DNA from 2 places in the Kitasatospora sp. NPDC002551 genome. Region 1 is predicted to be linked to the other one. Evidence: riboswitches for the same ligand, from Rfam matches in the RefSeq annotation. Region 1 holds a riboswitch; the other holds the start of a gene.
The links. Region 1 has a riboswitch for cobalamin ahead of nicT (Nickel transporter NicT). Riboswitches for the same ligand answer to the same signal wherever they lie in the genome.

Region 1 (4,076 bases):
TGCCGCCCTCCAGCTTGAGGACCATGCCGTTCTTGAGATCGTTCGTGGAAGCCACGGGCGCACTTACTCCTGGATATAGCTGTCAAGGAACCAAGGGGTCGCGTCCTGTGGCACACCTGCGTCACAGGGCGAGGAGCTCCTTGGTGGTGATGGTGAGCAGCTCGGGCCCGCCCTCCTCCAGGGGGCGCACGACGAGCGTGTCCTCGATCCGGACCCCGCCCCGTCCCGGGAGGTGGACCCCCGGGCCGACGGTGACCGGCACGCGGCTGTCCAGTTTACCCATGTCCGTGGGACCGAGGCGCGGTGCCTCCCTCATCTCCAGGCCGATGCCGTGGCCGACCGGGTGCGGCGAGCCCTCGGTGTGCCCGGCCGCCCGGAGGATCTCCCGCGCGGCCCGGTCGGGCACGCACTGCTCGACCCCCGGCCCGAGCGCCTCCCGCCCGGCCCGCTGCGCGCGGAACACCAGCCGGTGCAGCTCCACCTGCCAGGGCGCCGGCGCCGCCCCGATCACGAAGGTGCGGGCGGTGGAGACCCCGTAGCCGCGGTACTGCGCGCCGAGCACCACGGTCAGGAAGTCGCCCTCCTCCACCCGCCGGTCGGTGGGCTGGTGCGCCTGCTGGCCGGAGTGGCTGCCGGTGCCGACCGAGACCGGGAAGGCCGCCCGGTCCGCGCCGTGGTCGATCATCCGGCGCTCCAGCTCCATCGCCAGGTGCCGCTCGGTGCGGCCGACCAGGATCGACTCCAGCAGTTCGCCGAGCGCCTGGTCGGCGATCTCCGCGGCGATCCGCAGGTCGGCGATCTCGTGCTCGTCCTTGACCACCCGCAGCCGCTCCACCGCCTGGCCCACGTCGCTCAGCCGCACCCCCTCGGCCAGCCCGGCCACCGCCCGGTGCCGGGTGACCGTCAGGTCGTGCTCCTCCACCGCGAGCCCGGCCACCCGCAGCCGGGCCGCGGCGGCGGCCGCGGCCAGCGCGGTGTCCGCCCCGGCCGCCACCGGCAGCTGGGTGACCTCGGGGGCGATCAGGTGCTCGCCGGTGTCGTCCGGCGGCAGGTCGTCCGGCAGCGCGAGCAGCGCCCGGTCCCGGGTCAGCAGCAGGCTCGCCCCGCACGGCGGGCACCCGGTGAGGTACCGCACGTTCGCCGCCCGGGTGATCAGCGCCGCGTCGGCCCCGGACGCACCACAGTGCTCCCGCAACCGCTCCCGCCGGCCCGCGTACCCATCAGCCATGCGTCGAGCCTACGAACCCGCCCCCCGATCCGCCCGCCGAACGCCCCCACCCGGGCCCCGCCCCGGCGCCGAGCCGGGCCCCGCTACAGCTTGCTCGCGGGCGCGTACTCCGCGCCCCCGGCGGGCTTCGGGGCCCACTTCTTCTCGACGCCGGCCAGGCGCCAGTAGGCGATGGCGGCGGCCCAGACCACCACGAACAGGCCGACGATCGCGTAGCCGACGTTGTCCAGGGAGATGTCCGCGATCCAGCCGGTCACCGGGTCGGTGAGGTCCAGCTTCTCGTGGAGGACGCCGACCAGTTCGATGGTGCCGATGATGAAGGCGACCGCGATGGACAGGCCGGTGATGGTCAGGTTGTAGTACACCTTCCGCACCGGGTTGGAGAACGCCCACTGGTAGGCGAAGTTCATGAAGGTGCCGTCCAGCGTGTCGAACAGGCTCATCCCGGCCGCGAAGAGCAGCGGCAGGCAGACGATCGCGTACCAGGGGAGGCCGGAGGCCGCGCCCGAGCCGGCCATCACCATCAGGGTGACCTCGGTCGCGGTGTCGAAGCCCAGGCCCAGCACCATGCCGACCGGGAACATCTGCCCGGGCCGGGTGATCGAGCGGGTCGCCCGGTTCAGCACCCGGGCCAGCAGGCCGCGGGCGTTCAGGTGCTCCTCCAGCTCGGCCTCGTCGAACCGCCCGGCCCGCATCGAGCGGAACACCCTGAGGATGCCGAACAGCGCGGCCAGGTTCAGCGCGCCGATCAGGTAGAGGAAGACGCCGGAGGCCGAGGTGCCGACCATGCCCAGCCACTGGTGGGTGGTCGAGTCGTCGTCCATCAGCGTGTTGGCCAGCTGCGCGCCACCCGCCACCAGGGCGGCCATCAGCACCACCATCGAGGAGTGCCCGAGCGCGAACCAGAAGCCCACCGAGACCGGGCGCTTGCCGTCCGCCATCAGCTTGCGGGTGGTGTTGTCGATCACCGCGATGTGGTCGGCGTCGAAGGCGTGCCGCATGCCGAGGGTGTAGGCGGTGATGCCCAGGCCCACCCCGAAGACCTGGGTGCCCACCTCGTACTTCTCCGGTGCGACCAGGAAGATCAGCGTGCCGAACGCCACCACGTGCATGGCGAGGATCACGCCCATCAGTCCGGCTGTGCGCAGGGTGTCCTCGCGGCGCCAGCGGAAGGCGGGCAGGGCGGCGGGCGGCGCCGCGGCCGCGGCGGTTTCGGGCAGGGTCATCTGCGGATCACGCTCCAGCACCTCGTGGAAAGACTTCGTGAGATGCCGCGGCCGGTCTCCTGGCTGACGGGGCTCCCGTACCCGCCTTCCCAGCCGCGCGAGGCGCCCAGTGGCGTCGTGGGTACGGACACTCTCCCCCGATCACAGTGGCGAGGGCCGCTCCGGACTGGGACCCCTGAGGGTCCGTCACCGGTCTTCCCGAGCACCACGGCGGGGAACACGGTAGGGGCCAGGGACAACGCTTGCAAGGCTGCGCACCTGCGCAGGTGTCCAGGATCACAGCCCGCCGCCTGCCAGAATGGGCCGTATGCATCTCGTACCGGCCGACCGCGCGGGCCACCGCACCATCGACGGCCACCGGGTCTGCGAGGCCATCGCCGCGATCGGCGACACGGCCCACGTCCGCTCCTGGGCCGACCGCTTCGCCCTGCTCGCCGACCCCGGCAGGCTCGCCCTCCTGCTCGCCCTGCACCGCACCGGCCCGCTCGCCGTGACCGACCTCGCGGTCGCCACCGGCATGCGCGACCCCGCCGTCTCCCAGGCCCTGCGGCTGCTGCGGACGGCCGGTGTGGTCGCCGGGGAGAAGGAGGGGCGTGTCGTGCGCTACCGGCTCGTGGACGCCACCCTGCGCCCCCTGCTCGACCAGTGCGCCGGTGACGCCCCCGCCGCGGCGGCGGGCTGACCCCCCGTCCGGCGTCCGTCCGGACGCCGCGCCCGGCCGGGCCCCGTTGCGTACGATCATGACGTGCTGAACCGCCGCCGGCTCCGGGCCCGGCCCGACGACGACCGCTGGAACACCCGGCCCGCCCGGGCCCGTGTCCTGGCGGTGGCCCGCACCCTCACCTCGGCGACCCGCGTCCTGGACGTCCTCACCCTGCTGCGCGAACTGGACGGCATCGGCTTCTCCGTCACCGTCAACCCCGGCTCCGCGTTCGCCGCCGGCCTCGACGACTACCTCCGCGCCCAGCCCGGCCTGACCGTCCTGCCCTGGCGGGACGCCGTCCGCCGGCCCTTCGACCTCGCCGTCGCCTGCGCCGTCCACGCCTCGATGCACCGGCTGCGCGCACCCCTCGTCGTCCTGCCGCACGGCGCCGGCTACAACCGCCTGGTCCCCGAGTCCACCGGCGACACGGTGACCTCCGCCGGGCTCTCCCGGCGCGAGCTCACCCACCGCGGCCGGGTCTTCCCCGCCGTCATCGGCCTCTCCCACCGGGAACAGTTCGAGCGCCTGCGGGCCGCCTGCCCCGAGGCCCTGCCCCGCGCCCGCGAGGTCGGCGACCCGTGCTTCGACCGGATGCTCGCCTCACTCGCCGCCCGCGACGGCTACCGGGCCGCCCTCGGCGCGGTCGACGGCCGCCGGCTCGTCGTGGTCAACTCCACCTGGAGCGAGCACTCGCTGCTGGGCCGCCATCCGGGCCTGCCGCTGCGACTGGTCGAACAGCTGCCCGCCGACGAGTACGCCGTCGCCGTCGTCCTGCACCCCAACGTCTGGGCCCGGCACGACCCGCGCGCCCTGCTCGCCGCCGCCGAACGCCGCGGCCTGCGGCTCGTCCCGCCGGACCAGGGCTGGCAGGCCACCCTGATCGCCGCCGACTGCGTGATCGGCGACCACGGCTCGGTCT
Region 2 (4,076 bases), on a different contig from region 1:
GTCGAGCAGGTGGCCGACATCGGCCGCCGCGACGGCACCGGCGAACACCGCCCGCTCGTGGGCGTCGTCGGCGGCGTCCGCCGGGACGGGCCAGCGGCCGCGGTGCGGGGTGCGTCCGAGGTCGATGACCTGACGGGCCGACAGCGACAGCCGGGTGTCCGCCTGCTGCTCCATGAAGGCCACCTGGCGTGCTCGTCGGCGGGCCGTGAGCGCGTGGAGATCCTCACCGTTCAGGAGTACCCGTCCCGCGCTCGGCCGGGTCAGCCCGGCGACCGCGCGCAGCAGGGTGGTCTTCCCGGCGCCGTTGGGTCCGAGCAGGCCGGTGACCCGGCCGGGGGCGAACGCGAGCGAGACTTCGTCCAGCAGCGTGGCTCTGCCGATGCGCACACGAAGGCCCTCCGCACGCAGCCCGGCGGGCGTCGCCGTCACTGCCCGCTCCCGTCGGCCCGCCCCTGGCGCCACAGCAGCCAGGCGAAGAAGGGCGCTCCGAGCCCGGCCGTGATGACGCCGACGGGGATCTCCCGGTCGGGGAGGAGCGAGCGCGCCACGATGTCGCCGCCCACCAGGAGGGACGCGCCCACCAGCGCCGACACGGGCAGCAGGAGGGCGTGGCGCGGGCCGCAGACGAGCCGGACCACGTGCGGTACGACCAGGCCGAGGAACCCGATGACGCCGGTGTTGGCGACCAGGCACGCGGTCACCAGCGCCGCGGTGGCGACGAGGACCCAGCGGGTGCGCTCGACGTGGACGCCGAGGGAGCGGGCGGCGGTCTCGCCGAAGGCGAAGGCGTCCAGGTCGCGGGCCGATGAGGCCAGGACCGTGACACCGGCCAGCGCGACCGCCGTCAGGAAGACGGCGGTGGGCCACCGCACGCCGGCGACCGAGCCCAGCGTCCACTCCATGACACCGCGCGCCGCGTCGCGGTCCCCGAGGACCAGCACGACGAACGAGGTGTAGGCCCCGCACATCTGTCCCACGGCGATGCCCGCGAGCACGGTCCGGGTGGTCGGCAGCGACCGGGTGCGCGCGCCGGCCAGGGCCAGGACGACGACGGCGGCGATCAGGGCACCGGCGAAGGCCGCCGTCGCCACCGCGCCGGTGCCCAGGGCGCCGGACACGCCGACGCCGAGCACGATCACGGTGACCGCGCCGGCCGCGGCTCCGTCCGAGATCCCGAGCAGGAAGGGATCGGCCAGGTCGTTCCCGGTCAGCGTCTGCAGCACCGCACCGCAGACCGCGAGGCCGGCGCCGGTGGCGGCCGCTCCCAGGACCCGCGGCAGCCGGAGCTGCCAGACGATCTGGTCGTCGAGCAGCGTCACGTGCGGGTCGCCCAGCCCGAGACGCCGCGCCACGACATCGATCACCGTCCGGACCGGCTCGTGGTGCGAGCCCACGGCCAGACCGAGGAGCACCGTGGTCAGCAGCAGGGCCGCACCGACGGCCAGGGCCGCCGCCGCGCGGCCCGGACCAGCGGGCCGCACGGCGGGGCGGGTTGCGGTGGTCATGAACCCGGGCGCAGCTTGCCCAGCCCCTCGGACACCCGGGCGGCGCCGTCGGCGAGCCGCACGCCGGGAGTCGACTCCGAGAACGGCACCACCACGAAAGCCTTGCGCTGCACGGCGGTGAGCCTGCTCAGCACCGGGTCGTTCTCCAGGTAGTCGATCTTGGACTGGGCCGTGTCCCAGTCGGCGTCCGCGAGCACGACGGCGTCCGGGTCCGCGGCGACGACCTTCTCCCAGCTCACGTTCTGCCAGGAACCGGGCAGGTCCGCGAAGACGTTGCGGGCGCCGACGGCGTCGAGCACCAGCTGGGGCCCGCCGTGGCCGGCGCCGATGTACGGCGCCTTGGTGTCCGAGTCGAACCACAGGACCTTCAGGCCTTTGCCGGCGGCTGTCGCCGTGAACCGGGCCAGCTGCTGCTCCTGCTGCCGCTGGATCGCGGTGGCCCGCTCCGTGACACCGAAGACCTCGGCGACGTCGTTCAGTTCGCCCCACATCGCCTGCCAGGTCGTCGGCGGCACCTGGCTCCTGTCCGAGCAGCCGAACGGGGACAGGTACGACGGGATCCCCTGGCCGCGCAGTTCCTCCCGGCTTCCCGCGACCTTGTCGGTGAACGCGCTGGAGTAGGAGGCGTACAGGAAGCCGGGACGGGCCGCGAGGAGCTTCTCCTTCGTCGGGTACTCCTTGGAGAGCACCGGAACGGAGTCGTAGGCTGCCTTCCACTTCTCCGGGACGGAATCGTCGAGATAGGCGGTACCGGCCATGCGGGACTGCAGGCCGAGGGCCAGGGCGACCTCGGTGGCACCCTGGTTGAGCGTCACCAGCCGGTCGGGCGGCGCGCCGACGGTCACGGTGGTCCCGCAGTTGTCCACACGGACGGGCTCGGCACTTCCGGTCGTCGCGCTGGACGCGACGGGCGCGGGGGCGCCCGCGCAGGCGCCGAGTACGCCGGCGAACAGGACGGCCGCGACCGCCCGGCCGGCACGGACCGGACCTGCGGGGCGTGCGGAACGCATGGATCGGAACGGACGCGGAAGACCGCTGGGCACGTGTTCTCCAAAACCCTCGTGGAACATGTCGCGCCGTGGCCGGTCTCCTGGCTTCCGCATCGACACACCGAGGCCGACCTTCCCGGGCGGCTCATCCAGCCCGCCCAGTGGCCCTGACCGCTGGGGAAGCCGGTCAGCGAGGGCCGCGGTACTCCGCGGCAACAGTGGCGAGGGCCGCACCGGACTCAGACCGGTTTCCCGAACACCACGGCGATTGCAAGGTATCAGGCACGGTCGGGTCGGTGCCGCCCGGCACCTGGGACGGCCGTTTGGACAGTTCGGGCTCGGATAGCCCGGGCACGCGACTGATGCGCGAACTCCCGGGGACGTACGCCGTGCCGAAGACTCACCTTTCGCCGTTCCACGACCGCCACAGATCCGAGTACGGTCCGCCCGCGCCGACCAGGTCGTCGTGGGTGCCCAGTTCGACGATGCGGCCGGACTCCATGACGGCGATGCGATCGGCGTCGTGTGCGGTCTGCAGCCGGTGGGCGATGGCGATGACGGTGCGGCCCGACCGGACGGCGGCCACTGCCCGCTCCGCCTGCCGGGCCGTCGTCGGGTCGAGCAGTGACGTGGCCTCGTCCAGGATCAGGGTGTGCGGGTCCGCCAGATGCACCCTGGCCAGGGTGAGCTGCTGCGCCTGGGCGGCCTCCAGTTCGACTCCGCCCGAGCCCAGCGGGGTGTCCAGGCCCTCCGGCAGTTCGGCCACCCAGTCCGCTTCCACGGACCGCAGGGCCGCGAGGACGGCCTCGTCGTCGGCTTCGGGGGCGGCCATGGTCATGTTGTCGCGGAGGGTGCCCATGAACACGTGGTGCTGTTGCGTGATGAGGACGATGCGGTTGCCCAGTTCGCCCGCCGCGGCCTGGTCGGCGACGGGCACGCCGCCGACCAGGACGTGGCCGGCGTCAGGGACGTCCGCACCGGACAGCAGCTTGCCGAGGGTGGACTTGCCGGCTCCCGACCGGCCGACCACCGCCAGCCGTTCACCGGGACGGACCAGCAGGTCCACGTCCTTGAGGATCTCGTGCCCGGGGACGTAGGAATACCCCACGCCCTTGAGCTCGATGAGGTCGTCCACAGGGGCCGACACGGGAGCGTCAGCTGTGTGCGACACCAGCCCGACACCCTTGATGCGGGCGAACGAGGCGCCGCTGCGCTGCAGTTGTTCGACCCAGACGAGCATCTGGTTGAGCGGGTCGACCAGCTGCCACATGTACAGGCTGCCCGCCACCACGACTCCCAGGGAGATCGTGCCGTTGAGGTAGCCGAACCCGCCCACGAGCAGGATGAGCGCCATGGGCAGCGTGTGCGCGAACTCGGTGACCGGGAACAGCACCGTCCGCAGGGAGAGGGTGCGCATGCCGGCGCGGTAGGTGGTGTCGATGGCCTCGTCGAGAGTGCTGTTCCGCAGTTCGCCCAGCCCGTAGGCCTCGACGGTACGGGCGCCGTGGGCGGTGGAGTTGAGGATCTCGGAGACATCGCCGGCGGCCGCTCCCTCGGCGAGGTAGGCGTCGCGGGAGCGCGC

Region 2: another riboswitch for cobalamin. It lies ahead of ABT093_RS25395 (ABC transporter substrate-binding protein); the one in region 1 lies ahead of nicT (Nickel transporter NicT).

Annotation. Positions count from the first base shown of each region.
Region 1 covers NZ_JBEOWI010000073.1:24,861-28,936, forward strand. Annotated here, with positions in the region: gene efp (elongation factor P) at 1-55, opposite strand, end outside; gene ABT093_RS36290 (M24 family metallopeptidase) at 122-1,228, opposite strand; gene nicT (Nickel transporter NicT) at 1,312-2,454, opposite strand; cobalamin riboswitch at 2,487-2,679, opposite strand; gene ABT093_RS36300 (ArsR/SmtB family transcription factor) at 2,762-3,136, shown strand; gene ABT093_RS36305 (hypothetical protein) at 3,200-4,076, shown strand, end outside.
Region 2 covers NZ_JBEOWI010000033.1:25,851-29,926, reverse strand. Annotated here, with positions in the region: gene ABT093_RS25405 (ABC transporter ATP-binding protein) at 1-387, opposite strand, end outside; gene ABT093_RS25400 (FecCD family ABC transporter permease) at 426-1,505, opposite strand; gene ABT093_RS25395 (ABC transporter substrate-binding protein) at 1,502-2,515, opposite strand; cobalamin riboswitch at 2,569-2,773, opposite strand; gene ABT093_RS25390 (ABC transporter ATP-binding protein) at 2,895-4,076, opposite strand, start outside.